4 regions of the Bacillus sp. WC2503 genome follow, and region 4 is predicted to be linked to each of the others. Evidence: riboswitches for the same ligand, from Rfam matches in the RefSeq annotation. Region 4 holds a riboswitch; each other region holds the start of a gene.
The links. A riboswitch is a leader RNA that binds a small molecule or an ion and turns the genes downstream of it on or off. The one in region 4 is predicted to bind S-adenosylmethionine.
Positions count from the first base shown of each region.

Region 1: it holds a riboswitch for S-adenosylmethionine, as region 4 does, so the genes downstream of both, ACUN26_RS23460 (bifunctional O-acetylhomoserine aminocarboxypropyltransferase/cysteine synthase) here and ACUN26_RS17895 (bifunctional homocysteine S-methyltransferase/methylenetetrahydrofolate reductase) in region 4, are expected to answer to the same signal.
Region 2: it holds a riboswitch for S-adenosylmethionine, as region 4 does, so the genes downstream of both, ACUN26_RS24900 (MetQ/NlpA family ABC transporter substrate-binding protein) here and ACUN26_RS17895 (bifunctional homocysteine S-methyltransferase/methylenetetrahydrofolate reductase) in region 4, are expected to answer to the same signal.
Region 3: it holds a riboswitch for S-adenosylmethionine, as region 4 does, so the genes downstream of both, ACUN26_RS00665 (sugar ABC transporter substrate-binding protein) here and ACUN26_RS17895 (bifunctional homocysteine S-methyltransferase/methylenetetrahydrofolate reductase) in region 4, are expected to answer to the same signal.

Region 1 is NZ_JBQYMD010000001.1:4,543,870-4,551,938, forward strand. Features, by position in the region: gene metA (homoserine O-acetyltransferase MetA) at 1-668, opposite strand, end outside; gene ACUN26_RS23460 (bifunctional O-acetylhomoserine aminocarboxypropyltransferase/cysteine synthase) at 652-1,950, opposite strand; SAM riboswitch class I at 2,043-2,147, opposite strand; gene ACUN26_RS23465 (chloride channel protein) at 2,459-3,688, shown strand; gene ACUN26_RS23470 (YjjG family noncanonical pyrimidine nucleotidase) at 3,886-4,581, opposite strand; gene ACUN26_RS23475 (transcriptional regulator YeiL) at 4,688-5,359, shown strand; gene ACUN26_RS23480 (FMN-dependent NADH-azoreductase) at 5,419-6,045, opposite strand; gene ACUN26_RS23485 (response regulator) at 6,237-6,884, opposite strand; gene ACUN26_RS23490 (GAF domain-containing sensor histidine kinase) at 6,905-8,069, opposite strand, start outside.
Region 2 is NZ_JBQYMD010000001.1:4,801,254-4,809,322, reverse strand. Features, by position in the region: gene ACUN26_RS24910 (DUF6612 family protein) at 1-581, opposite strand, end outside; gene ACUN26_RS24905 (NAD(P)-dependent alcohol dehydrogenase) at 727-1,635, shown strand; SAM riboswitch class I at 1,716-1,830, shown strand; gene ACUN26_RS24900 (MetQ/NlpA family ABC transporter substrate-binding protein) at 1,915-2,727, shown strand; gene ACUN26_RS24895 (methionine ABC transporter ATP-binding protein) at 2,740-3,780, shown strand; gene ACUN26_RS24890 (methionine ABC transporter permease) at 3,755-4,423, shown strand; gene ACUN26_RS24885 (SDR family oxidoreductase) at 4,460-5,236, opposite strand; gene ACUN26_RS24880 (DoxX family membrane protein) at 5,624-6,130, shown strand; gene ACUN26_RS24875 (DUF4256 domain-containing protein) at 6,202-6,768, opposite strand; gene ACUN26_RS24870 (S9 family peptidase) at 6,905-8,069, opposite strand, start outside.
Region 3 is NZ_JBQYMD010000001.1:116,061-124,129, reverse strand. Features, by position in the region: gene ACUN26_RS00705 (YhdB family protein) at 72-320, shown strand; gene ACUN26_RS00700 (disulfide formation protein C) at 485-904, shown strand; gene ACUN26_RS00695 (thioredoxin family protein) at 917-1,372, shown strand; gene ACUN26_RS00690 (DUF1540 domain-containing protein) at 1,445-1,660, shown strand; gene ACUN26_RS00685 (hypothetical protein) at 1,694-1,945, opposite strand; gene ACUN26_RS00680 (L,D-transpeptidase) at 2,049-2,810, opposite strand; gene ACUN26_RS00675 (SDR family oxidoreductase) at 2,879-3,745, opposite strand; gene ACUN26_RS00670 (NCS2 family permease) at 3,948-5,249, shown strand; SAM riboswitch class I at 5,341-5,446, shown strand; gene ACUN26_RS00665 (sugar ABC transporter substrate-binding protein) at 5,535-6,647, shown strand; gene ACUN26_RS00660 (sugar ABC transporter ATP-binding protein) at 6,644-8,069, shown strand, end outside.
Region 4 is NZ_JBQYMD010000001.1:3,489,733-3,497,801, reverse strand. Features, by position in the region: gene ACUN26_RS17915 (IS4 family transposase) at 151-1,584, shown strand; gene ACUN26_RS17910 (hypothetical protein) at 2,005-2,154, shown strand; gene metC (cystathionine beta-lyase) at 2,524-3,687, opposite strand; gene metI (cystathionine gamma-synthase/O-acetylhomoserine thiolyase) at 3,684-4,796, opposite strand; SAM riboswitch class I at 4,892-5,001, opposite strand; SAM riboswitch class I at 5,204-5,313, shown strand; gene ACUN26_RS17895 (bifunctional homocysteine S-methyltransferase/methylenetetrahydrofolate reductase) at 5,384-7,216, shown strand; gene metH (methionine synthase) at 7,216-8,069, shown strand, end outside.

The DNA.
Region 1 (8,069 bases), 1.1 Mb from region 4:
ATAACAAGGTGAACACCAGCTTCTTCAGAGTTTGCTAACAACGTTAATTCTTTCACCCCTCTAATATCACTCTCTCGTACTTCTGTATGACGGGAATGTGGGGCAAAAAACAACTCATCAAACCCCTGTAACAGTTTCACATGTTGCTCACAGACTTCATGTTCAAATACACCGAACATTTTTTCCTTAAGGGGATACTTCGGAACGCCGTAATGATGATACAAACCAGCCTGTGCCCCCCAGCAAATATGAAGCGTAGATGTTACATTCGTTTTTGAATACTCCATAATACGTTTAAGCTCTTCCCAATAATCTACTTCTTCAAAAGAAAGAGTTTCAACTGGTGCTCCTGTAATAATGAGTCCATCAAATTTTTCATTTTCAATATCACGAAACGTTTTATAAAAGCTTGTTAAATGGTCCTGCGCTACATTACGAGACAGATGTGATTCCATATGAAGCAAATGAACATCTAATTGCAATGGTGTATTTCCAATTAATCGAAGTAATTGTGCCTCTGTGTCTTGCTTCGTTGGCATTAAATTTAATATAGCAATTTTCAATGCCCGAATATCTTGTGTTTCTGCTCGTTCCTTCGTCATTACAAAAATATTTTCTTTTTGCAATACTTTACGAGCTGGTAAGTCTTTATCAATTATGATCGGCATGTTGTTTGCCTCCGACTAATGCCGCTTCTAAATCTGCAATAATATCAGAAACATCTTCTATACCAACCGATAAACGAATTAAATCAGATGTAACACCAGCTAAACGCTGATCTTCAGCACTTAATTGTCTATGCGTCGTACTAGCAGGATGTATAACACAAGTTCTTGCATCAGCTACATGCGTTACGAGAGTCGCTAGTTTTACATTTGCGATAAATTCTTTTGCTGCTTCTAATCCACCTTTAATACCGAAAGTTAAAACTCCACTAGCACCTTTTTTCAAATACTTTTGTGCTAACGAGTAATTTTCATTACTATCTAACCCCGGATAACTCACCCATTCAATACGTTCATGGTTAGCAAGCCACTTGGCAACTGCGAGAGCATTTTCGCTATGACGCTCCATTCGTAAATGCAGTGTTTCTAAGCCAATATTGCTAATATACGCATTGAATGGGCTCATACAATTTCCATAGTCTCTTAACAGCTGAACACGTGCTTTCACAATATAAGCTGCTGCCCCAAAGTTTTGAACATAGCTTACGCCGTGATAACTTGGATCTGGTTCAACAAGCTCAGGATATTTCCCTTTTGTCCAATCAAAATTTCCTCCATCAATTACAATGCCACCTAAAGAGCTTGCATGCCCATCAATATATTTCGTCGTAGAATGAACAATAATATTTGCTCCATGTTCGAACGCTTGGCATAAATAAGGAGTCGCTAATGTGTTATCAACGATAAAAGGTACTTCCAGCTCTTTGGCTGCATCTGAAAATTCTTTGAAATTTAAAACGTTCATTGCTGGATTTCCTAACGATTCTGCATAGATGAGTTTCGTCTTATCATTAGCAAGTGCCACAATTTCATCTGCTGCTAAATTTGGATTAAAGAACGTAACATCAATGCCAAGCTTACGTAAACTTACTCCAAATAAATTAAACGTCCCCCCGTAAACTGTTGAAGAACAAAGAAGATGATCTCCACTACTACAAATATTTAAAACTGCTAGCATAATGGCTGCCTGCCCAGAAGCTGTTGCAACCGCTCCTACACCGCCTTCTAAATCTGATAACTTCTGCTCGAATGCAGCTAGAGTAGGATTGCCAATACGCGTATATATATATCCTTCTGCCTCTAAATTAAATAGTGCTGCTAAATCATCCGACGTATCGTATTTATACGTTGTACTTTGATAAAGCGGCAAAACACGTGGTTCACCATTCTTTGGTGTATAGCCACCTTGCACACAAATCGTTCCTTTTCCCCATGATTCTCCCATCTCTCATTCTCCTTTCTTTTATACAAAATAAAAAACTGCCCCTTTCCTGAAAATAAGAAAGGAGCAGTTTAAAAACACGCTCTAAAGGCTCTTTCTTATCTCTCAGGATTATTACCTGCAGGATTTGGCACAATTCCGTTATACGGCTGTTGCCAAGGTTTCATCGGGCCTGTCCCTCCACCTTTTCTTGATAAGACTATGCAATTACCGTTGATTTTATAGCAATAATTTCCTAATGTCAATCGATTTTTCCGAATGTTCTAAAATAAATGTTAACAGTTTTATAGAAAGCAACAAAAGAAATATATTCCATTCTATTTCAAAAAAGACCTTTAAAAAACTCAAATCAATCTATAAAATTAAATAAGTAACTTAAACTATAAATTCAAAAAATCGCCCTACATATTGAATAAGCAATCCTCTCAAAAAGATACTATACATATTCAATCCATTTCACACTAACATCTGCAACCTTTTCCTACTAAGACTTGCATAACGGAGGTATAACATGACAAATACAAAAGACATGCATTATATAATCGTCTTATATGGCATTCTTCTAGGATCCATAGTAGGCGCTACAGTCTGGCTATTTTTAGTTACGATAAATATCGGAATCCATTTTATTTGGGGTTATTTACCTAGCGTTTTCTCTTCCCCCCCTTATTACACCCTTTGCGTAACCACAATCGGCGGGATTCTTGTTGGTTTATCACAAAAATACTTTGGTACATATCCACGTCTTATGCCAGAGGTTATGGATGAATATAAAAAAACAGGTAGGATTGAATACCGTTTTGTCCATCAAGCTACTTTAACTGCGATTATTGTCTTAATATTTGGGGCTAGTCTCGGTCCAGAAGCCGCACTTGTTGGAATTATTGGCGGACTTTGCACATGGGTTGGTGATCGCTTTAAATTTGCTTTAAAGGGAATGAATGAACTAACAGAGGTTGGAATTGGTGCTACTTTAAGTGTCATTTTTAATGCACCATTATTCGGTTACTTGGCCCCAAATGAAAATGAGAGTGAGCAAATTAACGAATTTTCTAAAAGAAAAAAAGCAATTGTATACTTAACTACTACTTTTGCAGGTTTTTCTGTTTATTTACTACTGAGTAAACTCGATAATCGAGGATCCTTTATTGTTGATTTTGGAGAAGGTTCACTTTCTTTCAATGAATGGATCGCATTTCTCCCGCTTGCTAGTATTGGTGCTATAATTGGTTTCTTTTATTTCAAATTAGAATTCATATTAGAGAAGTTAATTCATCCTTTTACAAAGTACAAAATTACACTTGGAATTATCGGTGGTATTTTATTAGGAATTGTAGGCACTTTTCTTCCGTACACATTATTTTCAGGGGAACATCAATTAAAAGAATTAGTTGTTGAATGGGGGCATTTATCCTTTTGGATACTACTTCTTTCAGGAGTTTTAAAGCTATGCATTACTGCCGTTTGTTTAAATACGGGGTGGCGTGGTGGACATATTTTCCCAATTATATTTTCAGGGTCAAGTATTGGATACGCTATAGCTTCTATTCTTCCTATAGATCCAGTAGCATCTGTGGCCATCGTAACGACAGCGATTTCGAGCTATGCGTTACGAAAGCCAATAGCTATAACTTTGCTATTACTTATGTTTTTCCCGCTTAATTTACTATTACCAATGCTCGGGGCAGCAGCGATTGGTAATGCATTTCCGCTTCCTAAACGGAACGAAACTACAAATTAATAAAGTGAAACTTTAATCAGTGGGGGTTTTGTTCATCCCCACTGATTATTAGCCTTCACCAATCGGGCGTTTACGGGCAGCCCGACCCCCACCTAACTTCTTTGCTTCCGCTGAATTTTGAGGTGTGGGTCTTACTGCCCGGCAAATAGCGGGATAAAAGTAGGCAGTAGGGACAAAAATTCCACTGCCTATTTTTGTTATACATGCCGCTTCAATAGAGCGTATAAATCTTCAAAACTATGCACTTCATATGTTGGCACAATCTCGCTATCATTTAATTTCTTTTCTGGATTAAACCAACAAGTATCAATTCCCGCTACATATCCACCTTTAATATCGGCGCTTAATGAATCCCCAATAATAAGCCCTTCTTCAGAAGCAAAGTTAGGAATCCGTTCAAAAACATACTCAAAATACTCTTTCATCGGCTTTTGAAAACCTGTATCTTCAGAAACAAAAATACCTTTAAACAATGAATGTAACCCTGCATTACGTAAACGTTTATCTTGCGTCTTAGAAACGCCGTTTGTCACTATATATAAATCATACTCATTTTGAATTTGATTTATAAATTCAAATGCACCTTGTATGAGTTGATTTCCTTCTTCTAAGTAGCTACGGTAATTATTTTCGAATAATATCCCATCTACTTCTTCCCCGTACTCTTTGAATAAAATGGAAAACCGTGTATTTACAACTTCATCGCGGTTGATTTCGCCTTTTTCAAAAACATCCCAAAGACCTTTATTAACTTTTTTATAACGCGCTTCAACCTCACTAGTTAGAGGAATCCCTTTCTCCTCAAAAAGCATACGTAATGCCACTTTCTCCGTCTTCTGGAAATCTAACAGTGTATCATCTACATCAAACAACAATGTTTTATATTTTTTCATAAACCCCTCACACTCTCTTTTCTACAAAAACAAATTTAAGTAAATCGTATCATTCTTTCTTGTAAAAATAATAGGCGATATCTCATACTAAATATGAGGTGAAAATATGAAAGTCAGCAAAAACAACGAAGAAATTTCTCATTACATGCAAACTTACAATCTCCACACTCTTTTTTCTTTTGATGTCTTACCGTATGCTGAGCTACATTCCTTTCAAAAGAAAGAAAAGATATGTACTGAAGGGGTTGATTTCCCTTATCTTTATTATTTAATTTCTGGGAAAGCAAAAATATATATGAGTCACAAAAACGGAAAGGTTTCATTAATTAACTTTATTCAAGCACCTTCGTTCATTGGAGAATTAGGATTAATTGGTGTAGAATCCTTTACTAAAGCAGTTGAGGTAATCGATGATTGTATTTGCTTAGCACTTCCTCTTAAAGATTGTCAGCATCTTTTATTGCAAGATGCTACCTTTTTACAGAAACTATGCAAATTCATTGGCGAAAAAACAATTGCCCGAACAGAAAGTTATGCAAAAAACAATAGTTATCCGTTCGAAAATCGATTAGCGGCGTTTATTCTATTAACAGAACAAAATAATTGCTATACCGAAAAACATACCGAAGCCTCAGAATACTTAAACGTCAGTTATCGTCACCTTTTATACGTATTAAACCAGTTTTGCCAGCAAAATTATTTAAAAAAAGAAGGCCGAACATATTATATACAAGATCGAAGTCAATTAGAAAAACTTGCTGATGAGTTAAAAATATAAAGAAACAGCATTAACGTTTATGTTAATGCTGTTTCTTTGAGTGGCGATTATAATTTCAATTAAAATTTGCTTGCTACTTTAGCTGCTTCTTCAAGACCCGCAGTAATGATTTCTTCTGCTTTATCTGGGAATTGGTTATGTCCTTCAATAACCACTGTTTCCATGTTTGTTGCACCGAAGAAGCCCATCATACTTGCTACATATTTAACGGCCATTTCTACTTCAGCCGCTGGACCTTCAGAATATACGCCACCGCGTGCGTTTAATAATGCGATTTTTTTATCTCCAATAAGTCCAACTGGACCTTCTGGTGTATATTTAAACGTTTTACCAGCACGGTTTAAATAATCAATATACGTGTGCAATACTGCTGGAATCGTTAAGTTCCATAATGGGAAACCGAAAACAACTTTATCAGCTTCTAAAAATTGATTTAAGTACTTATCAGCAACTGCTACTGCCTTTGCTTCCTCTTCCGTTAAATCAAATCCTTTACCTGCTTTGAATGTACCATTAATCATGTCTACGCCTACATATGGTAATTCTTCTTTATATAAATCAAGTTCTACTACTGTATCATTTGGATGTGCTTCTTTATAGTTTGCTAAAAATGCCTCATATAATTTCACACTAACTGCTTGTTCCGCTGGACGATTGTTTGCTTTTACGAATAAAACTGTTGCCATTATTTCTTCCTCCTAATACTCACTCTTACGTTGTTATATGTTTTTAAAAAAGGTATCCCTTGTAATTGTTGTTTTGTTGCTTACAAACATATTTTATCTTTATATCAAGACAATTTCGTCCTCACATAGACGTATTTTTCCATAAAAAAAGTCCACCTCCTAAAGGCGAACTAGGTCTTACGACTTTCGTCTTATACAATCCCATTTTTCACTGCATATAATGCTGCCTGCGTGCGATCAGATAAGTTTAATTTACTCAAAATACTACTTACATGTGCTTTAACCGTTTTTTCTGTAATAACTAAAACAGAGGCAATTTCTTTATTGCTCATCCCTTTTGCTAATAGTTGTAACACTTCGTTTTCTCTTGCTGTCAATACATCTACATGAACGAAATGTTCCTCTGCCCTCTCTTCTTGAGGCAATGTTTGAGAGATAAGGGTGCTCGCAATATCGGGATGTAATTGAATATTACCTTTATATGCGCTTCTAATAGCTTCAACAAGTTGATCCGGTTCTACATCTTTTAAAATATAACCACTTGCTCCTGCTTTTAATGCCGGTAAAACATGTGCCTGATCAGAAAAGCTAGTTAATACGATTACTTTCACATCTGGATATTCATTTTTTATACAAGCTGTCGCCTCAACGCCATCCATTTCAGGCATATATAAATCCATTAGTACAACATCAGGATTTGTTTCTCCTACTTTCACTAATGCTTCTTTCCCATTATTTGCTTCTCCAACTAACTCTAAATCTTCCTGTGTACTCAAGAAAAATGCTAACCCTTTTAAAACGACTGTATGATCATCAACTAACAATACTTTTATTTTCACAAACTTCCCTCATTTTCACATCATAATGGTACATTTACTTTTACGCTCGTTCGTTTCTTGCTACTTACAACTTTAATTGTTCCACTAACTAATTCTACTCTTTCACGCATCGTAGTCATACCGAGTGATTTTTTCTCTTTTATATCTTTTTCTACAAAGCCATTTCCTTGATCAACTATTTCTAATGATACATTTTTCTCAGTCACTGTAAAATAAACCGTCGCTTCTTTTACACCTGCATGCTTACTTACATTGTTTAACGCTTCTTGTCCAATGCGCCATAATGCCTCTTCTACCACACGAGGTAAGTCACGAACACCGGTAACTTGCTCCCTAATTTTCAATCCTAAGTTTTCACCGTACTGCTTTAGAGCAGGTAATAATCCTTTTTCTAATCCTGCCGGACGAAGCTGCCAAATTAATGTCCTCATTTCTTTTAATGCCCCTTGCGCTAGTTCACGCATGTCATGCAAAGATCGATCCACTTTTTCGTTTTGACCTTTTAAAACTGCCTCAGCACCTTTTGTCATAAAGGTTAATGAAAATAATTTCTGTGAAACAGAATCATGTAAATCTCTTGCTAATCGATTTCTTTCTTCCATTCGTACAAGTTCACGACGCTGCTCGTTTAATCTTAAATTCTCTATTATTAACGAAATATGATTCGATAGCGCTTGGATTACATCTATTGTATTCACATCAAATTCTCCATTATTTAAACTTACACATAAAACACCAAATACATGGCTTTGAATATGTATTGGCGTAGCAATAACAGCTCCATTTAGATGTACATTATGACCAATTTGACGTTTTAAAAGAACCGATTCACCTTTTACTAGCGCCTTCTTTGCCGCTTCTTTTACATCTTCTTGTAACTCTTCCTGACTAAAAGACGCTCGCAAAGATAATTCTTTTTCTTCTCTAATAAAAAACGCCACTTGATTCCATTGAAATACTTCACCTACGTGATTTACAACTTTTTCAGGTAATACATTAAACCTATGAATTGTTTTTAAATCTTGAATAAAACGTTCCAATTTCACATAATAATGTGCTCTTCGTTTTTCATTTTCATATAATTTCGTTCGTTTTAAAGCCGTCCCAATTTGGAAAGCAACGGATTGGAGCAATACTAATTCTTCTTCTGAAAAATGTGTTTTACCTGGACTCGCTACATTTAAT
Region 2 (8,069 bases), 1.3 Mb from region 4:
GCTTGTAACATTTTCTTCTGCGTTTCATCCATGCTAGTTAACATACTTTCTGTTTCTTGCCCTTTTAATGTAAATTTCAGTTTATATTTATCTCCGCTTTTCTCCATCTTCATTTTATCTAAAACTACTTCCGGTACTTCTAACTTATCTATAATATCTTGAGTCGCTTTCATTCCACCAGCGTTTAATTGCTCCTCTGGTACGGTTATAACTTCTCCTGTATTAGGGTTTTTTACCTCACCAGCAACTTTACCATCCACAGTATACACTACAACATCTGTACCGGAAATATTCATTTCAGAACGAGAATTCTTTGTCTTTGGCTCTAATTGCATCTTAGCCTTTAATATGTCCATCTCTGTTCCCTCAGCTTTTACGCCTACACCATATGTCATCGTTACATGCTCTTCATTTTTAAAAGCTTCGTTCGTTTTCTTGAAAACATCCTTCGCTGCTAATTCCTTTTCTTTTTGAACTGATTCTTTTTTCGGCTCATCCGTCTTTGCTGTTTTCTCATTACTACACCCTACCCCTAGACTGATTGCAAGTACTAAACTTGAAACAAAAATAATTTTTTTCATAATGTCGCCCCCTTTCCCAAAATAATATCACCTCTTTTCCTATGAAATCTATATAATTTTTAATCTATATTCTCTATATAGAGACATGTTTAATGAAGATCTTAAATATGATGTAAATAATAACAACTCATTTCAGGAGGTTATTATGAAGGCGATTATTTGTACACAATATGGACCACCAAACGTTCTCCAGCTTCAAAATGTAGAAAAACCTAAACCTAAAAAGAACGAAGTATTAGTTAAAATTCGCGCAACAAGTGTATCGACTGGAGATTGTAGAATACGTGGCTTTAATAGTCCCCTCTTATTTTGGGTTCCTATGCGGATCATATTAGGTTTTAGAAAACCGAGAAAACCTATACTCGGCGTAGAGTTATCCGGTGAAATCGAAGAAATTGGAACAGATGTAACTCAATTTAAAAAAGGAGACCCAGTTTTTGCATTAACAGAACTAAACCTTGGTGGTTATGCCGAATACACATGCGTGCATGAAAGTGGATTAATAGCATTAAAACCTACCAATGTGACATATGAAGAAGCTGCCGTTATTCCTTTTGGCGGAACTTCAGCATTGCATTTTCTGAGGAAGGGCCGTATAAAAAAAGGGCAACAAGTGCTCATATACGGCGCCTCTGGATCAGTAGGAACAGCTGCTGTACAACTTGCTAAATATTTCGGCGCGACCGTTACAGCTGTTTGTAGTAATTCAAATTTTGAACTAGTGCAATCTTTAGGGACTGATAAAGTAATTGATTATATGAAAGAAGATTTTACTAAACAGGGCGAGAACTACGATATTATATTTGATGCAGTTGGAAAATATAAAAAGTCTCTTTGTACAGACGCATTAATGCCTAATGGAAAATATGTATCTGTTAACGGAATGATGGCAAAGGTCAGTAAAGAAGATATGAACCTACTAAAACAACTAGTTGAAACAGAAAAGCTAAAACCTGTTATTGATAGAACTTACCGATTAGAAGAAGTTGCAGAAGCCCATACGTATGTAGAAATGGGCCATAAGAAAGGAAACGTTTCGATTACCTTAAAATAAAATATATTCAGAAAATAAAGTTGACAATTCCTTTTGTTAGATTTACTATTAGTACCATATTTAAAAACTACATATACATACTCTTATCAAGAGTGGCGGAGGGACTGGCCCGATGATGCCCGGCAACCGAGCTTATAACGTATAAGCTAAGGTGCTAATTCCTGCAAAACGAGTTTTCGTTTTGGAAGATAAGAGAGGAACCTATTTCGTCTATTCGGCACCTCTCTTATTTTGAGAGGTGCTTTTTATTTTGGAACGTATATTAAGGGGGAATTATAGATGAAGAAAGTATTATTGAGCATTGTAAGCGGAGCAGTACTATTATTAGGCGCATGTGGCGCAAATTCAGATAAAGATGTAAAAATATTAGACGAGAAAAAGATTACTGTCGGTGTAACAGGTGGACCACATGAACAAATTTTTGAGAAGATTAAAGAAGTTGCGGCAAAAGACGGTCTCGACATTGATATAAAAATATTTAATGATTACGTAGCACCAAACGTTTCGTTAGATGAAAAAAGTCTTGATGTAAATAGCTATCAAACGAAATCATATTTAGATGTATTTAAAGCCGAACGCAATATGAAATTAACTGAAGTATTTTCAACAGTAACATTCCCAATGGGCGTATATTCTAAAAGCTTAAAAGATGTAAAAGAATTAAAAGAGGGCGATGCAATCGCTGTACCAAATGACCCAACGAATGAACTTCGAGCTTTAAAATTATTTGAAAAAGCAGGGGTTTTAAAAGTTGATCCAAAGGCTACAGAAAAAGCGACTGCAAAGGATGTAATTGAAAACCCGAAAAATTTAAAGATTGTTGAATTAGAAGCTTCTCAATTACCAACGCAATTAAGTGAAGTGAAAGCAGCTGCAATTAACACAAACTTTGCATTAGGTGCAAAACTAAATCCAGCGAAAGATTCCATTTTCCGCGAAGGAAAAGATTCACCATACGTGAACTGGGTCGTTGTTCGTACTGAAAATAAAGATGATGCTGTTGTAAGTAAATTAAAGAAAGCTTATCAATCTAAAGAAGTAAAAGAATTTATCGAGAAAAAATTTGATGGTTCAGTTTTACCATCTTGGTAGGAGCTGACGATAATGATTGAATTAAAAAACGTCTCCAAAGTATTTACAACAAAAAAAGGGACTGTTGAGGCTCTTAAGTCTACTTCCCTTAAAGTAGAAAAAGGCGAGGTATTTGGAATCATTGGGTATAGCGGCGCTGGTAAAAGCACATTAATTCGCTGTGTAAATTTATTAGAAAAACCAACGACAGGAAACATCATCGTAAACAACCAAGACTTAACCACTTTATCAACAAAAGAACTAGCAAAAGCGAGGCAAAAAATCGGAATGATTTTTCAAGGATTCAATTTACTTAAAACTGTTACCGTTTATGAAAATATCGCATTGCCGTTACGCCTTGCTGGCATTCCAAAAGCGGAAATTGAAAAAAGAGTAGAAAAATATTTACGCATCGTGGATCTTTTTAACCGTAAAGATGCTTATCCAAGCGAACTTTCTGGCGGCCAGAAACAACGTGTTGCCATCGCTCGTTCACTATCACATGAACCAGAGGTTTTATTAAGTGATGAAGCAACGAGCGCATTAGATCCAGAAACAACTGATTCTATTCTTGATTTATTACTAAAAATTAATGAAGAAATTGGCATCACGATTTTACTCATTACACATGAAATGAATGTCATCCAGCGTATTTGTGACCAGGTTGCCGTTATGGAGCATGGATCTGTAGTCGAAAGTGGGACTGCGAAAGACATTTTTACAAATCCACAACATGTAACAACGAAGAAGTTTGTAAATAGCGCATTTGCAGCTAAAATTCCAGAAGAAGTACAAAAAGAACTACAAACTACTGGTGAAATTGTAACACTTTCTTTTATAGGAAGTTCTTCAGGAGAACCAGCACTAGCTTTCGCCACAAAACGTTTCCAAGTATATCCAAATATTTTATCCGGTAATATTACGCAGCTAAAACATGAGGCATATGGGAAACTTGTCGTTCATATGCAAGGTGAAAAAAATGAAGTAAACCGTGCTTTAGCATTCTTACAAGAGAGAGGTATCATCGTAGAGGGAGGGAAAACAGACTATGGAAAACAAGTCCTTTTTGGATGAATGGGGTGAAGTCATATGGGAAGCAACAATTCAAACATTTCAAATGACATCTATTTCATTACTTATCTCTATCCTTATCGCATTACCGCTCGGCGTTACACTTGTTTTGACGAGACCCGGTGGACAGCGAGAAAATAAACTTATCTATCCTATTCTTAATACAGTTATTAATGTCATTCGCTCTCTTCCATTTATCATTCTATTATTCTTCATTTTACCTTTTACGAAGTTCCTAATGGGAACATCCATTGGCGTGCAAGGTGTTATCGTACCACTTGTCGTCTTCACAGCTCCTTATATTGCACGCTTAATGGAGACAGCTTTACTAGAAGTGGATCGTGGTGTTATTGAAGCTTACCAAGCAATGGGAGTCTCTACTATAAAAATCATTTGGCACGTCATGGTTAAAGAAGCACGCCCATCTCTTGTGCTCGGATTAACGATCGCAACAATCGGCTTAATTGGCGCAACAGCGATGGCTGGTCTTGTAGGGGCTGGCGGGCTAGGGGACTTGGCATATCGCTTCGGACATTTACGCTATGAACCTGAAGTAATGTATGCAACCGTCTTTATTTTAATTATCCTCGTTCAAGGATTACAATCTTTAGGGAATGGTGTTGCACGAAGATTGAAGAAAGATTAGAAAGAAGGCATCTCACCGAAAGGAGATGCCTTCTTTTTACCTTTTAAATCCACCTTCCGAATGAATCACTTGTCCCGTAATCCACTCTGCTTCTTCACTTACTAAAAACTTTATGAGTCTAGCTGCATCCTTTGGCTCACCAATTCTGCCCAGAGGAAACATCGGCTTTAATCCTTGCTTTATCTCTTCAGTCATCCATCCTGTACTAGTTGGATCTGGGTTAATTGCATTCACTGTTATTCCTAAATGGGCTACTTCTGCTGACAACGTACTGGTAAGAGCATCAATAGCTCCTTTCGTTGTTGCATACGCCAGTTCTCCTGCCATAGGCCCTTGAAATTGCCCCGAAGTCATATTCACAATTCTACCACCAAATTTCTTATCAAATCCTCGGGCAAATTGACTACTTAACAATGTAGTCGCACGAACATTTACCATGTAATGCTTATCCAGCTCTTCAGCAGACAAATTAGAGAAATCATTATTCGTAGAATATGCTGCATTATTAATTAATATATGAGGGTAGCCTAGTTGTTCAGTAACCCTATTTATAAGCTCTTTCGGTGCATCATTTTGAGTTAAATCTAACTCCATGCTCGATACTTTAACACCTTTTTGTATTAGCTCTTCTTTTAATTGTATTTGTTCATTTTGCTCAACGCCCCAAGGCATCTCTTTATCGTAAGCTGTCCAATACGTAAAAAATATATCGTATCCAGCCTCTGCTAACTCTGTGCAAATAGCTGCTCCTATACCGTCTAGACGACTTACACCTGTAACAACTGCTACTTTATTTTTTAATTGATTCATCATATACTCCTCCAATTTTAAAGGACGCATATTTTATATGAGAGATATAAATTTCCCCACAAAAAAGATAGATACATAATAGGCCTATCCTTACCGAAGGAATGACTACGCCAAATATGCAGTCCTTGAATGATTTACAGATAGCTAAATAAACCCTCACTTATGAGAGAAAAATAATCTATCCAATTGCTAATCATTACAAGTTCATCCACATATCTAGTCTTTGCCTCCTTTTGATATATCTCTATTATTAGTCTATCAAAAAAGATGAAATGTTACAAAAAATAAAACAATTACTCACAACATATATTCGTTCACATTTCCTCCATTGTGAATTTATTCACAATGAATATATAATAAACATGTAAATACAATATTGGAGGGATTTCAATGGTTATCAATTTTTTAAGAACTGATAAACGTGCTACTTTCATATTATTACTTTTACGTCTTTACATAGGATATTCTTGGATTACTGCTGGAATAGGGAAAGTTTTAGGACAATCTTTTGATGCCAGCGGTTTCCTCAAAGGCGCCATCGCCCAAGCATCAGGCGATCACCCCGCAGTACAAGGCTGGTGGGCGGATTTCCTTCAAAACTTTGTTCTTCCGCACGCAGACTTATTTAGCTTTTTCGTACAATGGGGGGAAATCTTAGTAGGTTTAGGTTTAATTTTAGGTGGATTAACAAAAACTGCTGCATTCTTTGGAATCATAATGAATCTTTCATTCTTATTAAGTGGAACTGTTAGTGTAAACCCAAACATGCTTGTTTTAACTATGTTCATTTTAATTGCAGGTCATAATGCTGGACGTATTGGATTAGACGGTTATGTTTTCCCTAAACTTTTCCGGAAAAACAACCACGAAACATATAAATTAAGTAAAACTGCGTAGTAACAGTTTACTTTTAAAATATAAGTAAGAAAAGAGCCTAAGTATAGGCTCTTTTCTTACTTACTCCAAATTTAAACTCTTAACGAACCGCGAAACCCTCTAGCAGCATAATAGGAATCTGCTCCATTGTGGTACACAAAAACGTGTCCAAAGCGATAATCGCAAAATAGAGCGCCACCGAGTTCGCGAATATCTGAAGGCGTTTGTACCCAGCTTGATGATTTCATATCGAAATCCCCAATTTGTTGCAAATCTCGATATTGTTCTTCAGTTAATAATTCAATGCCCATAGCAGTTGCCACATCAATGACATTATTTTCTGGTTTATGTTTTTTTCTTGACTCTAACGCTTCAAGATCATAACAAAGACTTCTGCGGCCTTTAGGACTCTCCTTTGAACAATCATAGAAAGTATACTCGTCCTTCTCTTTATCATAACCAACAACATCCGGCTCACCGCCAGTTACTTCCATTTCATTAAGTGACCATAATTTCTCAGCATTAACATCCAGCTTCGCTTCAACTTTAGCCCATTCAAGACCTTCATGACGATTCATATTCTTCTCAAAACGAGCTTTCAATACTTTGAATAATTGTTCACGCTGTTCTACTGGTAACACATTTTTATTTTCTGTCATATTAGTCCTCCGAATTACATTTCCTTATAATCATAATGGTTTGCATGCAGTTTACAACAAATTATATAATTTGTTGTATCTCTTTTTCAACAATATGACCCGATTGTACAACGAAAAATCCCTGTACGAATATCCATTATATAGTACGAAAGCCCTCCATACTTTCTCCAAGAATATAATGTGAAAACCACATCAAGTTCTGCTTCATAATAGCTACTCTCATTCCTGGCTGATCAGAACTATATGCCATTCCTTTAAATATAATTAATTCTGTATCAACTTCCATATCTCTTAATCCTTCATATAGCTCATATGCATTTGTAGTTGGAATTCTTGCATCCTTTTCCCCATGTTGAATTAAGGTAGGCGTACAAGCTGATTTAATATATGTCATTGGTGATGTCTTCGTATAGATCCCCGGATCATTCCATGGAGTATTTCCTAAATACATTCTAATAAAGTAAGGGATATCTGTATTTACATAATGGGTACTCCAGTTCGTAATTCCGCCCCCAACTGAAATAGCTTTAAATCTACTACTAAATGTAGAACAGAAAGCTGATATATATCCTCCGTTACTCCATCCCATAACTCCTACTGTATCTTTATCTACAATCCCTTGATCAACTAGTTTATCCACCCCTGATATAACATCATCATAGTCAGCGATTCCCTGTTTTCTGTAGTTTGCTTTTAAGAATTCATTACCATAACCTGAACTTCCTCTGTAGTTTGGCTCTAAAACGATAAAGCCTTTTTCGATAAACTGTTCAATCGGATATTTCTCATTGAAGCTGTCTGAAAATATCGGAAAGGATGCCCAAGCCGGACCACCATGAATTACTACTAATAAAGGATATTTTTTATTTGAGTCAAACTCTGCTGGGGTTGATAACACACCCTCAATTTCAAGGCCATCTCTACTTTTCCATGAGATGATTTCCCTATTACTTTTAAGCTTGTCTTCGAAAAAGCTATTTTCATCCGTTATTCTTTTATCATCCAAATAGATTTCAAAGGTTTCATTTGTTATAGCCTTATTATAGGTTATATGATTTCCATCCTTTGTTATAGAGGCATCCATTATAAAGCCATCTACCTTGTCGCTTAATGCTTCCACAGTGCCATCTTCAGCTAGTAATCCAATACGATAATTCGTTTTATCCTGCCATCTAATTAAAATTCCTTTAGCTGTCCACTGTAATGGCGTAACCGTACTATCAAAATTTGTTAGAGGCTGAATTACCTCTCCAGTATTCATATCATATATCTCTAATGTATTATCTTGTATATGATTTCTA
Region 3 (8,069 bases), 3.4 Mb from region 4:
CAAATTCTTTCAAGTGTATTTCTCCTTACTTATCACACACTATATATAACTCTCGGTAAGGAGGGTACACAGTGCAAACATATAACGACTATGATAAAGCTCTCTATTACACGTATTGCTGTAATTGGGATAAATTACTCGTTCTCATGGTTCAGACGAACGATCAATTATTTTCTAAGCGTATTGAGCATTTTTTACATGCTTATCAATACAGTAAAGAGCTACCAGAAGTTGATAAACAATTGCAGCTCCTATTTCAATATATTGACCACGCATCTCAAAAGTCACATGTAGAAGAAGTAGAGCAAATTCAAATGTAAAATATAGCGCTATTCTCTTTATGAGAATGGCGCTTTTTAAAATGTTGATATCAATAAATGTTTCTCCTTATAAAACTTTTATTGATAAACATATTTTCTCTTTCTTTTCCCTACTACTTCATACTATAATTTAGTATGTAACTATTATAAGTGAGGTATAAAATATGGGACGAGAAAAAAAGCAAGAATATGCTTTACTTACTGCATGGGGAGCTTCATTTATTGCTACATTAGGAAGTCTATACTTTTCCGAAATCATGAAATTTGAGCCTTGTGTCCTTTGTTGGTATCAGCGTATTTTTATGTATCCATTTGTTTTATGGCTTGGTATCGCTGTAGTAAAGAAAGACTATCGCATTGCAAGTTATTCTTTACCAATCGCAAGTATTGGTGCTTGTATTTCTTTATATCACTATGCAATTCAAAAAATCGCAGCATTTTCAGCTGCTGGGGCAGCTTGCGGCCGCGTACCTTGTACGGGAGAATACATAAACTGGTTCGGCTTTGTGACCATCCCGTTTTTAGCACTTATCGGCTTTATCACAATCGCTGTTTGTAGCTTTATCGTAATCAAAAACAAATAAGGAGATGAAAGAATGAAAAAAATGCTTATATTTGGCGGTATTATTATTGCCTTGTTTGTAGCAATTTTCGCTGTCACACAAATGGAAGAAAAAAATGCTTCAACTAGCCAAAAAATTGATAATGCTACTGGTAGTCAAACAGATGGTGCTGACTACTACACAAATAAAATCTCTCTTTCAGATCTCCAAAAGAATTTAAAAGAGAAAAAAGAAGAAACAGTATACTTTTATCAAACATCTTGCGTTCATTGCCAAAAATTATCTCCTGTCGTAGTACCGATGGCTAAAGACTTGAATGTTGATATGAAAGTTATGGATATTGAAAAATTAGATGCTCCTTGGGATGAATATAAAATTCAAGGTACACCAACAATCATTCATTTTAAAGATGGTAAAGAAGTGAGCCGTATTAGCGGCGAACAATCGAAAGACAAATTAAAAGAATGGCTTGAGCAAACGAAGAAATAACGAGAAAAGGAAACTCCTTCTACACATGAAATGGGCGTAAAACCTCACACTAATGTATAAGGAGGGGGTTTTATGCCAGAAGTAAAATGCTCTGTTTCCAATTGCTCATTTTGGGGACAAGGTAACTTTTGTCAAGCAAGTGCTATCATCGTTCAGCCTGATGCAGATGAAGCTGGTCAAACTGAAAATGATTCGTATACAAGCGCGGTTTTAACAAACGAGACGTTAGAAAGCTCTGTAGCAACGAGTGTAGAAACTTGTTGCCATACATTTAAACCAAAATATTAAACATAAAAAGCATACGATGAATCGTATGCTTTTTTACATTCCCCTCCAAAAATCGTGCATGATAAAAAAGTACAAAATAACGAGGACAACCGTCCCACATAGGGTAATGCGCCTATATATACTCTTTTCTCCTTCCCTTGCTTTTACAAAAGCCCAAATAAATCCGAAGAACAATATTAAATCAACATATGGAACATAAAAGGAAAAGACGAGAAACGCATACAAATACACAATGAATAAACAGGTCGTTACTAAGAAAACTTTAAATGCAAATTCGCTTTTCATAATGTAACCGCCCCCTATCTGTATTGTATTATATTCAGCAAAATACAATAGTTGCAGTTAAACTCCAAGTAGAAATAAGCTACCGCCTATAAAACGGTAGCTATTACGGAACATTGTATTTCCGTTTATATATATTACTTAAAGTCGAAGTAGGAATTTGCTCGTAACGAATTTTTTCTCCTGTTTCATCTACAATATACAAATTGTTTCCTATATAATATATTCCATTTTTTCGTTTTGAGTACACCGTATATCTTTCATTCGGCAATACCGTTTTCACTTTTGTTAACTGCCCATTCGGTTCTTGCCAATATATATCCGCGCGATCTACTAACGTAAGTATTCCTATTTGCTCTTCTTCTACTTTACGACCATTCCAACTCACAACACGATAACCAAGTGTATTTGCCTCATATTCCGGACTCATATGAAAACGAGAAATGATTACTTTTGTTTGTAATTGTACTCGGTCATATAACCATTGTATATCCTTGTCATGCATGCGAATACAACCATTTGATTCCCTACTTCCAATCGTCCATTCCCGATTTGTCCCGTGAATCGCATATTCCTTTTTATCTAGTCCAAGCCACCTCGTACCGAGAGGGTTGTTTGGTGCACCACCACGTATCTTTTTTCGATGGTATTCTTTATTTTTATATTTAGTTATAATACAAAAATTACCTTCTGGCGTAGGTGTACGATCTCTTCCAGTCGTTATCGGAAACGTTCTCGTATAGTTTCCTTCTTCAAAGAAAGACAGCTGATTCGTCGTAAGATTAACTAATATTAAATGATCTGTATTAGCAAAAACGCTAGCTGGTAGGCAGAAAAATAGGATTACGATAAACAATACTTTTTTCATCTAAATCCTCCCTAGCACTAACATCATAATAAATGCAATTAGCTTTACTTTGCTCTTATAAATGAAAACTATCCATTTACGATAACGCCTCCGTTTACATGTATCATTTGCCCCGTAACATAAGATGAATCGTCCGATGCTAAGTATACGTATGCTGGTGCTAATTCATATGGCTGACCAGGTCTTTGCATCGGAACATTGCTTCCAAACTGTGACACTTTCTTCTCACCAAAGCTCGATGGAATAAGAGGTGTCCAAATCGGGCCTGGCGCAACACCATTTACACGAATTCCTTTTTGCACTAACGATTGAGAGAGAGATCTTGTAAAAGCAACGATAGCTCCTTTCGTTGCAGAATAATCAATTAAAGTTTCATTTCCTTCATATGCAACGATAGACGCCGTATTTATAATGACATCCCCTTGTTTGAAGTGAGAAAGTGCTGCTTTCGTAACGTGAAAATAAGAAAAAATATTGATACGGAATGTTTTTTCTAGCTGTTCTGCTGTAATATATTCTAGTCCTTGCTGCGGATATTGCTGTGCGACGTTATTCACAACAATATTTAAACCACCTAACTGCGAAACAGTCTCTTCCACAATATCTTTACAATGTTGTTCATTACTTAAATCTCCCGGTAGTAATACACACTTTACACCTTCTTTTTCAACACGTTGTTTCGTCTCATTCGCATCCTCCTCCTCATCTAAATAAGCAATTGCAATATTTGCACCCTCTTTTGCAAAAGCGATGGAAACAGCTCGTCCAATCCCGCTATCTCCCCCTGTAATTAACACATTCTTCCCCTTTAACTTTTCACTTCCCTTATAATTGGGATCTTCAAACTGCGGAAGTGGATTCATTAATGATTCAATACCAGGCTGTTTATTTTGATGTTGGGCTGGCATTGTTAAAAAGCTTTTTTGCTGTGGCATAACTTCCTTCAGCTCCTTTTCCTTATCATGTGCACAATAAAAAACTACAATTCACACATAGTTTTACGATTAATATTCGAATTTAAGACACAAAATATGAATTGTTGTAAACTTTTTATACAAAACTATTGCAAAATAGTTAAAAAACGAATATTATATATAACTGTTGTGAAAATTATTCGTAAACAGAAAGGATGTTTATATGTTTAACCTTTCAAAACATAAAACTTCTATTAAAACTGAAATTATGGCAGGTATTATTACCTTCTTAACAATGGCATATATCATTGTCGTAAACCCTGTCATCCTTGGGGATGCAGGTGTTCCATTTGAACAAGCATTTACAGCAACAATTATCGCTGCTGTTGTCGGAACATTATTTATGGCGATCTTTACAAACTTACCAATCGCAATTGCACCAGGTATGGGATTAAATGCTTACTTCTCTTACTCTGTTGTAAAAGCTCATGAAGGCATGACTTTCGCAATTGCATTCTCTGCTGTATTCGTAGCAGGTATGATTTTAATTTTGTTATCATTCACATCTTTCCGTACAAAATTAATGGAAGCCATTCCTGAAAACTTAAAACACGCAATTACTGCTGGTATCGGACTATTTATCGCCTTTATCGGTTTACGTTTAACAGGTATCGTTACAAAAAACGATGCAAACTTAGTTGGACTTGGTGATCTTCACTCTGCTCCAGTTCTACTAGCATTAGCTGGACTTGGAATTACAATTGTCCTTATGTCTTTAAATGTAAATGGTGCGCTATTTATCGGCATGCTATTAACTGGTCTTATCGCTTTCTTCACAGGACAATTAACGTTCTCAAACGGTGTTACATCAATGCCTGGATTACCAGAAGGAATTATCGTATCAAATCCAATTACTGCTGTATCTGATGTAATTAACTACGGATTATACGGCGTTGTATTCTCATTCTTCCTTGTTACACTATTCGATACAACAGGTACACTACTTGGCGTTGCGCAACAAGGTGGATTTATGAAAGACGGAAAGCTTCCAAAAGCAGGACGAGCTCTTCTATCTGACTCATTCTCAGCAACAATCGGTTCTATGTTCGGAACAACACCATCAACAGCTTACATTGAATCTTCTGCTGGTGTTGCAGCTGGTGGCCGTACTGGTTTAACAACAGTTACAGTAGCTGTTCTATTCGCATTAGCAGCTTTCTTTGGACCATTAGTGAGCGCTGTATCTGGTGTATCAGCTATTACTGCACCATCACTAATTATCGTTGGTAGTCTTATGATGGGTTCAGTTCGCCACATCGATTGGGATTCATTTGATGAAGCATTCCCAGCATTCTTAGTAATCTTAAGCATGCCACTTACATCAAGTATCGCAACAGGTATCGCACTTGGATTTATTTCATACCCACTTATGAAAGTGGCAAAAGGTAAATTCCGTTCTGTTCACCCACTTGTGTATGTATTCGGAATCTTGTTCGCTTATCAATTGATATTCTTACCACATTAAAATCCCTCTTTCTGAGGGATTTTTTATTTTCAAAAAACATTTGACAACTGTACAGAATCATGGAATAATTCAAAATAGTTAAATATTCGATGTCTTATCAAGAGCAGGTGGAGGGATGAGCCCTACGAAGCCCGGCAACCGACCCATTTATGGGCACGGTGCTAATTCTTACAACACGTTGTGTTGAAAGATAAGAGTAATATGATAAGACGTCTTTTCTATATGAAAAGGCGTTTTTTATTTTCACTCCCTCCCCTCTCTTCTTAGTTTAGGAGGGATTTTTTTATGAAAAAATTGTGTTCCATCGTACTTATTTTTCTATTACTTACATTGACGGCTTGTACAAATGAACAAGATGCTATCTCTTCACAAAAGCAACAAACGGTGAAAAAAGTAACTACAACAGTTGAAAATCATTTACAAACAGAAATTCCAAAGCAAATAAAAAAGCCATTAAAAATCGCATTAATTATGCAAATGTCTATCGGAACTTTTTCCTCTCAATATATTGAGGGCGTCAAAAAACAAGTCGAGCTATTTGGCGGTAGTGTACAAGTCTACAATTCTGATAACGATTTAGCAAAAATGGCTGCAAATTTAGATACTGCTATTAATTCAAAAGTGGATGGTATTTTAATTGATCATGGCCGATCTGAAGCATTAAAACCTGGGGTAGAAAAAGCGTTACAGGCGAACATTCCCGTAGTCGCGTTTGATAACGATCTACGCTTACCAGGTGTAACGATTATTGATCAAGATGACTATAGTCTTGCATGGAAATCATTAAAAACGTTAGCAGAAGATTTGAATGGACAAGGAAATATCGCAGTCGTATGGGTTGGCGGATTTGCTCCAATGGAACGTCGTAACGTTATCATTGATGCTTTTTATAAACGGTATCCAAATATAAAAGAAGTTGCGCGATTCGGTACTGCTAGTAATAACACACCACTTGATACACAAACACAAGTAGAAGCTTTACTAAAAAAATATCCGAAAGAAGGAGATTTACAAGCCATTTTCGCTTCGTGGGATGAGTTTGCTAAAGGAGCTGTTAAAGCACTTGAACAAGCTGGTCGTACAGATATAAAAGTATACAGCATTGACTTAAGTAATGAAGATTTACAACTTATGCAAAAAGAAAACTCACCTTGGTCTGCTACGGCTGCAACGGATCCAGCTGAAGTAGGGAAAGTTCAAGTACGATTCTTATACAAAAAAATTGCCGGTGAACAAACGCCAGATATTTATTCACTAGAACCTTATTTAGTAAAGAAAAATAGTTTACCAAAAGAAAATATAACAATGGATCAATTATCAAAACATATAAACGGTTGGGGAGACTCGAAAGATGCGTATTCTCCTTGGATGAAAAAATTAGAGAAGGAGAAAAAATGATGACATTCTCTCTTCAAAACATTACACATTCTTATCATGCCGCTACACCTGTTCTAGAAGATGTTTCTATCCATATTCAAAAAGGAAAAGTTCATGCCCTACTAGGAATGAACGGTGCTGGGAAAAGTACTCTACTGAAAATAGCAACTGGTGAAATTCAACCAGTTGCTGGCGATATAAAAATTGATAATCAGTCTGTTTCCTTTCCTTCGCCACGCGATGCAAAAAAGCACGGTATTTCTTTCGTAACACAAGAAGTAGACCACGGACTTATTCCGGGATTATCTGTATTAGAAAATGTACTTATCGATCATTTAGCAATGCAAAATAAAGTACTATTTTCAAAGTCAAAATTAGTCGCACTCGCTAAACAACATTTGCAAACTGTACAGGCTGATTTAAATATTTTTGAAGATGTTTCAAACTGCTCATTACATGAAAAACAATTACTTCTTATCGCAAGAGCTTTATCCAACAATACAAATTATCTTTTATTAGATGAGCCTACTTCTTCTCTTGGACCGAAAGAAATTGAAACCTTCGGGCAACTATTAAAAGATTTAACATCAAAAGGAATTGGCATCATCTTAATTTCTCATCGTTTATCAGAGATTCGAAATTTCGCGGATGATGTAACTGTATTACATAATGGTAAAGTCGCACTTTTTGATGCGATTACAAAGGTTACAGATCAACAAATTGTAGAATCGATGACTGGAAAACAACTTACACTTCCTATTAATGCAGCACCAAAACGAGGGAACGAAGAATTCTTTAAAGTACAAGAACTTCCATTACACAAAAACCATTCTCCCCTTTCTCTCACCGTACGGAAAGGTGAAACTGTTGTGATATACGGATTAATTGGCAGTGGCAAAACAACACTTGCTGAAACGTTATTTGGTGCTCATCATACTTATCACGCAGAAATAAACGGTCAAAATATAACGATTAAAACACCGCGAGATGCGATTAAAGCGAAAATCGCACTTGTACCAGAAGAAAGAAGAAAACAAGGCGTATTTCTTTCGGAAGATATTATAAGCCACACGAATTTACACCAATCAGGTTGGAGACGAAAACAAACCGAATTAAATAATGCTACTGCGGCAATTTCTTCTTTCAGCATTTCACCGAATGACCCAAAAGCCTTTATTCATTCACTTAGCGGTGGAAATCAACAAAAAGTCTCGATTGCAAAGTGGCATGGATTCAAACCGAATCTCTTTCTTTTAGACGAGCCAACTAAAGGTGTAGACATAGCTGCAAAACAAGACATTTTTCAATTCATTCGTAACATTACTGAAAACGGGAGTTCCGTAATTTACTTCACAGGAGAACAAGATGAAGCACTACATATCGCTGATCGCATTCTTATACTGGCAAACGGAGAATTTGTAGGTGAATACTTACCAAACGAAC
Region 4 (8,069 bases):
CAAACCCACGAAATTAAGCCTATATCAGATTGTATCCAAAGCTTCCAGGGGTACCGCCACATCGATATAAAGCTAAGGTTCTGCACTATCCATAAAGCAAAAAAGACGTTATCCTTTCTGTAGAATTATAGGAAAGGATGGCGTCTCTTTATGAATCTTTCGATCCTTGACGAACTTCAACCGATTGCTGAAGAATTACAACGACATATGTCTCCTCATGTTCTAGAACACCTAGCCAAAGAAAAAGGATTCGTTCAGCGAAAGAGTAAATATCAAGCACAGGAGTTAGTTGCTTTATGTGTATGGCTTAGTCAACAGGTTGCAAGTACATCACTCACACAATTATGTAGCTGCCTTGAAGTATCTACAGGTATTCTTATCAGCCCTGAAGGACTTAACCAACGATTTAATGCTTCCGCAGTACAGTTTCTTGAACAAGTTCTAGCTAACCTTCTAACTCAAAGAATTCATTCAACAAAAGAAATAATTCATCAATATACCACGGCATTTAAGCACATTCGGATTCTAGACTCTACAACATTTCAGCTTCCAGATAAGTTTTCTTCACATTATCAAGGTTCTGGTGGAAGTAGCCATACGGCAGGAGTTAAAATTCAATTGGAGTATGACCTATTGAGTGGAAAGTTCCTGCACGTTTATGTAGGAGAAGGAAGAGAAAATGATAAAACCTTTGGTTCAACAAGCCTACAAACCATTCAACCAAAAGACTTGTACATAAGAGATTTAGGCTATTTCGACTTACATGACTTACAGAAGATCCATGATAAAGGAGCTTACTATGTCTCACGTTTGAAATTAAATTCTCGAATCTATTGTAAGAATGATCAGCCAGAGTATTTTCGAAATGGGACCGTGAAGAAAGGAACACTCTATATTCAGTTAGATATGGAAGAACTCATGAATCAATTGTCCCCTGGTCAAACAATGGAGATTCCAGAGGTATACATTGGACAGTATCAAAAATTACCAGCTCGTGTTATTATTCATCGATTAACAAAGGAACAAACAGAAAAAAGGTTGAAAGAACAAACCAAAAGAGAAAAAAAGAAAGGTATTATCTACAAAGAACGGAGTAAACGGTTGAGTGGAATCAATGTGTATATTACGAATCTTTCTGCAGAAAATGTTCCAACGGAACATATCCATGACTTCTATTCATTACGTTGGCAAATTGAAATTTTATTTAAAACATGGAAATCTTTCTTTCAAATTAACCAGTGTAAAGAAATCAAGAAAGAACGCTTAGAATGCCATTTATATGGGCAACTCATTAGTATTTTACTCTGTTCATCGACGATGTTTAAAATGCGTCAGTTACTCTTGGATAAGAAAAAGAAAGAGCTAAGTGAATACAAATCCATCTATATGATAAAGAATTATTATCTATTGTTTTATGAAGGATTACAAAAGGACATTCATGAATTATTAAAAGTTTTACTGCGTTTGTTTTATCTTTTAGAGAAAAATGGGCGGAAATCTCACCGGTACGAAAAGAAAACCGTCTTTGATATCTTAGGTGTTGTGTATGATTATACGTTGTCACAAAGTTTCAAAGTTGTATAATATTTTTTGAAATACCTATTTAATAGGCTTATTTGTTATGCCCATCTTTAATACAGTCGTAGAAATTTAAAGAAATAACTCTCACATATACCCTCTTAGCACCCTTAACTTGATGGTGATGGGGTAGAGTCAAGAAAATACGCATTTACAACGATAAGTATTTTGATACAAGTCTTATGAGACATTATGAGGTCTAATTGAAAGGTGATTGGATTATGTACCGATAGGTTTTACTCTATTGAGATTGTGAAGTTTCCTACTTAGACTAACGGGGCAGGTTAGTTAGATAAAGGGATATTTGGATTAAGATAGATGTAAGTAGAAAAACTACTAAAGTAATAAGATTTTCTTCAGTAAAATAAGGTATATTATATTTGTTGAATAGATTCTCTGTAAAGACAAGAAAAGTAGGTGAACAAAGTGGGCAAATATCAATTGGATTACAAAAGTCAGGTAGCTGTGGCAAAGTTTCATGAAAAACAGACGCCTGCCAAATTTGATAAAAAGCAGCAACTTGAAAAATTGCGTGCGGAGTATTTGAAAAAGAAGCAAAAACAAACAGATAAATAATATGTTTTGTTTGTCTGATTGTTTTGTATTCGGTGTAAACAAAAGGAAATAGGTAAGTTATTCATCGTTCAAATATATACAGGCTATTTTTTCAAACATCTTTCTTAATGAACTAACGCATGCGTTAGTTCATTAAGAATAAATAAAAAAGTCGATTCCTTGAGAGGGGAATCGGCTTTTTTTAATAAGTGATATTTCCTTAGCGTTGTAAATCCGCATTTTCCTGACGCTACCCCTCATTAGACTAACGAGGAGGATGGTTGAAGAAGACAAAAAAATTTGAGTACAAAAAGAAAAAACACTAAAAAGAATATACTAAACCGCATAAAAAGAAGATATGAGAACTTAATCTCATATCTTCTTTTCTCTCTACGCATTTACAGGTTCTTCTACATAAGAGAGGGCATTTTCAAAATCGGATATTAAATCGTTAACATTTTCAAGACCGACTGATAAGCGAAGTAATGAATTAGAGATACCTCTTTCATCACGAGCTTTTTGCGACAGTGCGGCGTGGGACATTTTAGCTGGGTAGGAAAGAATCGATTCGACAGCTCCTAAACTCACTGCAAAAACAGGTAATTTTACTTTTGATAAAAATTGGCGGAGTGCATCTTCTGACTGCAAAGTAAACGATAAGACCGCTCCAGCTGACGTTGCTTGAGATTGTTGAATATTAAATCCAAGATGTGTTTGTAATCCCGGATAATAGACATTTTGTACTTTAGCATGCTCTTGTAAATAGTGTGCAATTTTATTGGCATTTGCAGCTGAGTGCTCAAGACGTACATGTAATGTTTTTAGACCGCGAAGTACGAGAGAACAATCTTGAGGTCCTAAAATAGCGCCAAATGCATTTTGTAAAAATCCAAGCTTTTGAGCGAGTTCGGCATCTTTTACGACCGTTAATCCGGCAGTAACATCACTGTGACCAGCAATAAATTTTGTAGCACTATGAAGAACGACATCGGCGCCAAGATCAAGTGGCTTCTGGAATAATGGTGTCAAAAAAGTATTATCAACAAATGTAAGAGCACCAATAGATTTTGCGAGTTTAGAAACCTCGCGAATATCTGTTACTTTTAAAAGTGGGTTAGATGGTGTTTCTACATAAAAGAGTTTCGTATTCGATTTAATATTTTGCTTTATTTCTTCTAAATTGGTCATATCAACAAATGTATGTGAAACACCGTAACGGGAGAGTACTTCAGTTATAATTCGATAAGTGCCTCCGTATACGTCTTCTGAAATGAGAACGTGATCGCCTTGTGAAAGAAGGAGAAAAGCAGTAGAAATCGCTGCAATGCCTGAGGCAAAGGCGAATCCTTTTGTTCCGCCTTCTAATAAAGCAATGATATCTTCCAGAGCTTCACGAGTTGGATTTCCAGATCGGCTATAGTCGTATTTGCCAAAAGTATCTACATCAAACTGGTGAAATGTTGATGTGTTATAAATGGGAACGTTAACAGCTCCTGTTTGTGCATCGTGTTTATATTGGTTGTGTAGTAAGAGTGTATCTATAGAATAACTCATATTCTCACACCTTCTTTTACAAGTTTAATGGCTTGATTTAAGTCTTGAATTAAATCATTACTGTTTTCAATGCCGACGGAGAATCGAAGAAGACGATTACATACACCGTTCGCCGTTCTGATTTCTTCTGGAATATCAGCATGTGTTTGCGTTGCTGGATAAGTCATTAAACTTTCTACACCACCAAGACTTTCGGCAAATGTGATTAAGGATAAAGATTGTAAGAATGGATTAATCCAAGCTTCATCTTTAAGTCGGAATGAAATCATACCGCCTCTCCCTGGATAAAAGACATCTGTCACACCATCCTCATCATTTAAATAAGCAACAACTGCTTTCGCATTTTCTTCATGTTGTTTCATGCGAAGCGCTAAAGTTTTCATACCACGAATTAATAGCCATGAGTCAAATGGGCTTAAGACAGCACCGGAGGCATTATGATAATGAGCGATTTCCTCACAAAGTTCCTTTCCTTTTGCAACGACAAGTCCGCTTAATACATCATTATGCCCACCTAAATATTTCGTTGCACTATGAAGTACGATGTCAGCACCTTCTGTTAATGGCTGCTGTATATAAGGCGTGTAGAATGTATTGTCTACGATAAGAAGTAGTCTGTGTCTTTTCGCTACAGTTGCGACAGCGGCAATATCAGTAACTTGCATTAATGGATTAGTCGGAGTTTCTATGAAAATAGCCTTCGTTTCAGTTGTGATAGCTTGCTCAATCTGTTTAATAGATTGTGTATTTACGTATCTACATCGAACATTCCACTTTTTTTCGTGTTCGGAAAATAAGCGATACGTTCCCCCGTATAAATCTTCGGATACAATAAGTTCATCTCCAGAACGGAATAATGAAAGGACGAGGAGAACAGCTGCCATACCTGAACTACAGGCATAACCTTGTTGGCCATATTCTAAGTCTGCGATTGCCTGTTCTAAAAGACCACGAGTTGGATTTCCAGTTCGTGAATAGTCAAAGCCGGTAGATTTACCAAGTCCTTCGTGACGATAAGCGGTTGAGAAATAAACGGGTGGATTAACAGTTCCTGTTGTAGTTTCGCTACGATTTCCGATTTGTGCTAGTTTTGTTTCGATAGTTGACATGTAAAAATTCCTCCTTTTTAAATTGAACCAGTAGTTGAATATAAAATAAAAAAAAGCCTTCTAAGAAGAAGGCTTTCGGATTGAATAGAGTCTTCTTCTCATCTGTCAAATCTTTCACAATTTGCTGGAATTAGCACCTTATTAACAAATGTTAATGGTTGCTGAGGCGTCATAGGGCCAGTCCCTCTACCTCTCTAGATAAGAATGTTCGTATGAAATTTTTATTATGTTTTTAACTTTACAGCAAAAGTTAATTGAATTGCAACTTTATTTTAAATAATTTTTATTTTTCCGCAAGTGTCATTGACTTTTATATTTGTGCATGCTAAATTTATAAAAAATTAACAAACATTGTTAAAAGGGGAACGCATTTCCTTTTAGCTACATAAATAAAATAATAAAGACAACTCTTATTGAGAGCGGTGGAGGGAAAGGCCCTGTGAAACCCGGCAACCTTCAAACGAAATGTTTGAAACGGTGCTAATACCTGCAAAACGAATGTTTTGCATAATAAGAGGCGGAACAATTATGTCCCCCTCTTCAAAGTGAAGAGGGGGTTTTTATATTGATAGAAATGAGGGAGATTCGTGAAATTACTAGATTTATTATCAAAAGGAATTGTAATAGGTGATGGTGCGGTTGGAACGTTATTACATTCACATGGTTTGCAAAGTAGTTTTGAAGAATTGAATGTATCTGATCCAGACCTAATTATATCGATTCATAAACAATATGTAGCTGCTGGTGCAGATGTGATTCAAACAAATACGTATGGAGCAAATGAGGCGAAATTACGTATGTATGGCTTAGAAAATCAAGTTGTTCAAATTAATAAAGCGGCAGTGAAGCTTGCGAAAGCATCTGTTACAAACAGAAATGCAATTTTAGGAACAATCGGTGGTATGAAACATATCGGAGCTGTCACAACGACTGATATGGAGCGAGAATTTATGCTACTTGAACAGGCAGGTGCTTTACTAGAAGAACAGGTTGATGGATTACTATTAGAAACTTTTTACGATGAATTTGAATTACTTCATGCCGTTAAAGTATTGCGTAAGCAAACGAATATTCCGATTGTTGCTCAAGTAGCGTTACATGAAGCAGGTACGACTCAAAATGGAAATGATGTCAATGAAATATTAAAACAGCTTATAGATTACGGTGCAAATGTTGTTGGATTGAACTGTCAACTAGGGCCACTTCATATGACGGAAGCTTTCAAAATGATATCGATTCCGCAGAATGGCTATTTATCAGCATACCCAAATGCAGGTCTCCCAAATTATGTGGAGGGACGTTACGTATATGAGGGAAGCCCAGCTTATTTCGAAGCGATGACACCGAAATTTATTGAGCAAGGTATTCGGTTATTGGGTGGTTGTTGTGGTACGACTCCAGAACATATTCAAAGTATGAAGCGCGCTGTTGCGAATGTTACACCTGTAATAGAAAAAGACACAATTCAAAGACCGAAAGTAGTTCATACACACGAGAAGCGTTCGAAGGCACAGGTTACTCTTGCGGAAAAGGCAAAAAAACAAACGACAGTTGTAGTGGAATTAGATCCGCCGAAAACGTTAGATACACAGCGTTTTTTTGAAGGAGCAAGAGCGTTAAAAAGAGCGGGAGCAGACGCTATTACTCTAGCAGATAATTCATTAGCATCGCCTCGTGTTTCGAATATGGCAATGGGCGCACTATTAACGAAGCACGATATTCCAGTATTGACACATTTAACGTGTAGAGACCATAACGTCATTGGACTACAATCTCATTTACTAGGTTTATCAGCGTTAGGTATGGAGGAAGTATTAGCTTTAACTGGTGATCCAGCGCGCGTTGGTGATTTTCCGGGAGCAACTTCTGTATATGATCTGTCCTCTATAGAGTTAATTAAAATGATTAAAGAAATGAACGATGGACGTTCCATTTTAGGGAAATCCATTGGACCGGCAACAAGGTTTTCAGTCGGAGGTGCTTTTAATCCTCACGTAAGGCATTTAAAAGCAGCGGTAAAGCGAATGGAACGAAAAATAGATGCTGGGGCTGAATATTTCTTAACACAGCCGATATATGATGTTGCTTTAATAGAAGAAGTATATGAAGCAACAAAACATTTGGAACAACCTATTTTTATTGGAATTATGCCATTAGTAAGTAAGCGGAATGCAGACTTTCTCCATTTTGAGGTGCCGGGTATTACTCTTCCTGAAGAAATAAGAGAGAGAATGGATGGACACGAAACGAAAGAGGCAGCTATCGAGGAAGGGATTCGTATTTCACAAGAGTTGATCGATGCAGCGATGAAATATTTTAACGGTATCTATTTAATTACACCATTTCTAAAATATGAAATTACAGAACATCTTGTTAAATATGTGAGAGAAAAGCAAGAAGTGAAAGAAGGTATTAATTGATGAAGTGTATAGAAGAAAAATTACAAAATAACATTTTAATATTAGACGGTGCAATGGGGACAATGATACAACAAGAGGACTTAACTGCAGAAGATTTCGGAGGAGAAGAGTACGAGGGCTGTAATGAATATTTAGTAGAAACAAGGCCGGATGTTATTTTAAAGATTCATAAAGCTTATATTGAAGCTGGAGCTGACATTATTGAAACAAATACATTTGGGGCGACAAATATCGTATTAAGTGATTATGAGCTGTCTCATTTAGATGAAGAACTAAATGAAAAGGCAGCACGATTAGCGAAACAAGCTGTTAAAGAAAGCGGGAATGAAGTATATGTTGCAGGTGCGATGGGACCGACAACGAAAGCAATTAGTGTTACAGGAGGAGTTACATTTGAAGAACTAATAGAAGCTTATACTAGGCAGGCGAGGGGATTATTAAATGGCGAAGTTGATGTGTTACTCGTTGAAACGAGTCAAGATATGCGTAATGTGAAAGCTGCTTATATTGGAATTCAAGCTGCTTTTGAAGAACTAAATAAAATTGTTCCTATTATGATCTCTGGGACGATTGAGCCGATGGGGACGACTCTGGCTGGGCAAACAATTGAGGCTTTTTACTTATCCGTAGAACATATGAAGCCATTATCTGTTGGATTAAACTGCGCGACTGGTCCGGAGTTTATGAGAGACCATATTCGTTCTTTATCTGATTTATCGGAGTGTTACATTTCTTGTTATCCAAATGCAGGTCTTCCTGATGAAGATGGACATTATCATGAATCTCCATCTTCTCTCGCTGAAAAAGTGAAGCGATTTGCTGAAGAAGGATGGATTAATATTATTGGTGGTTG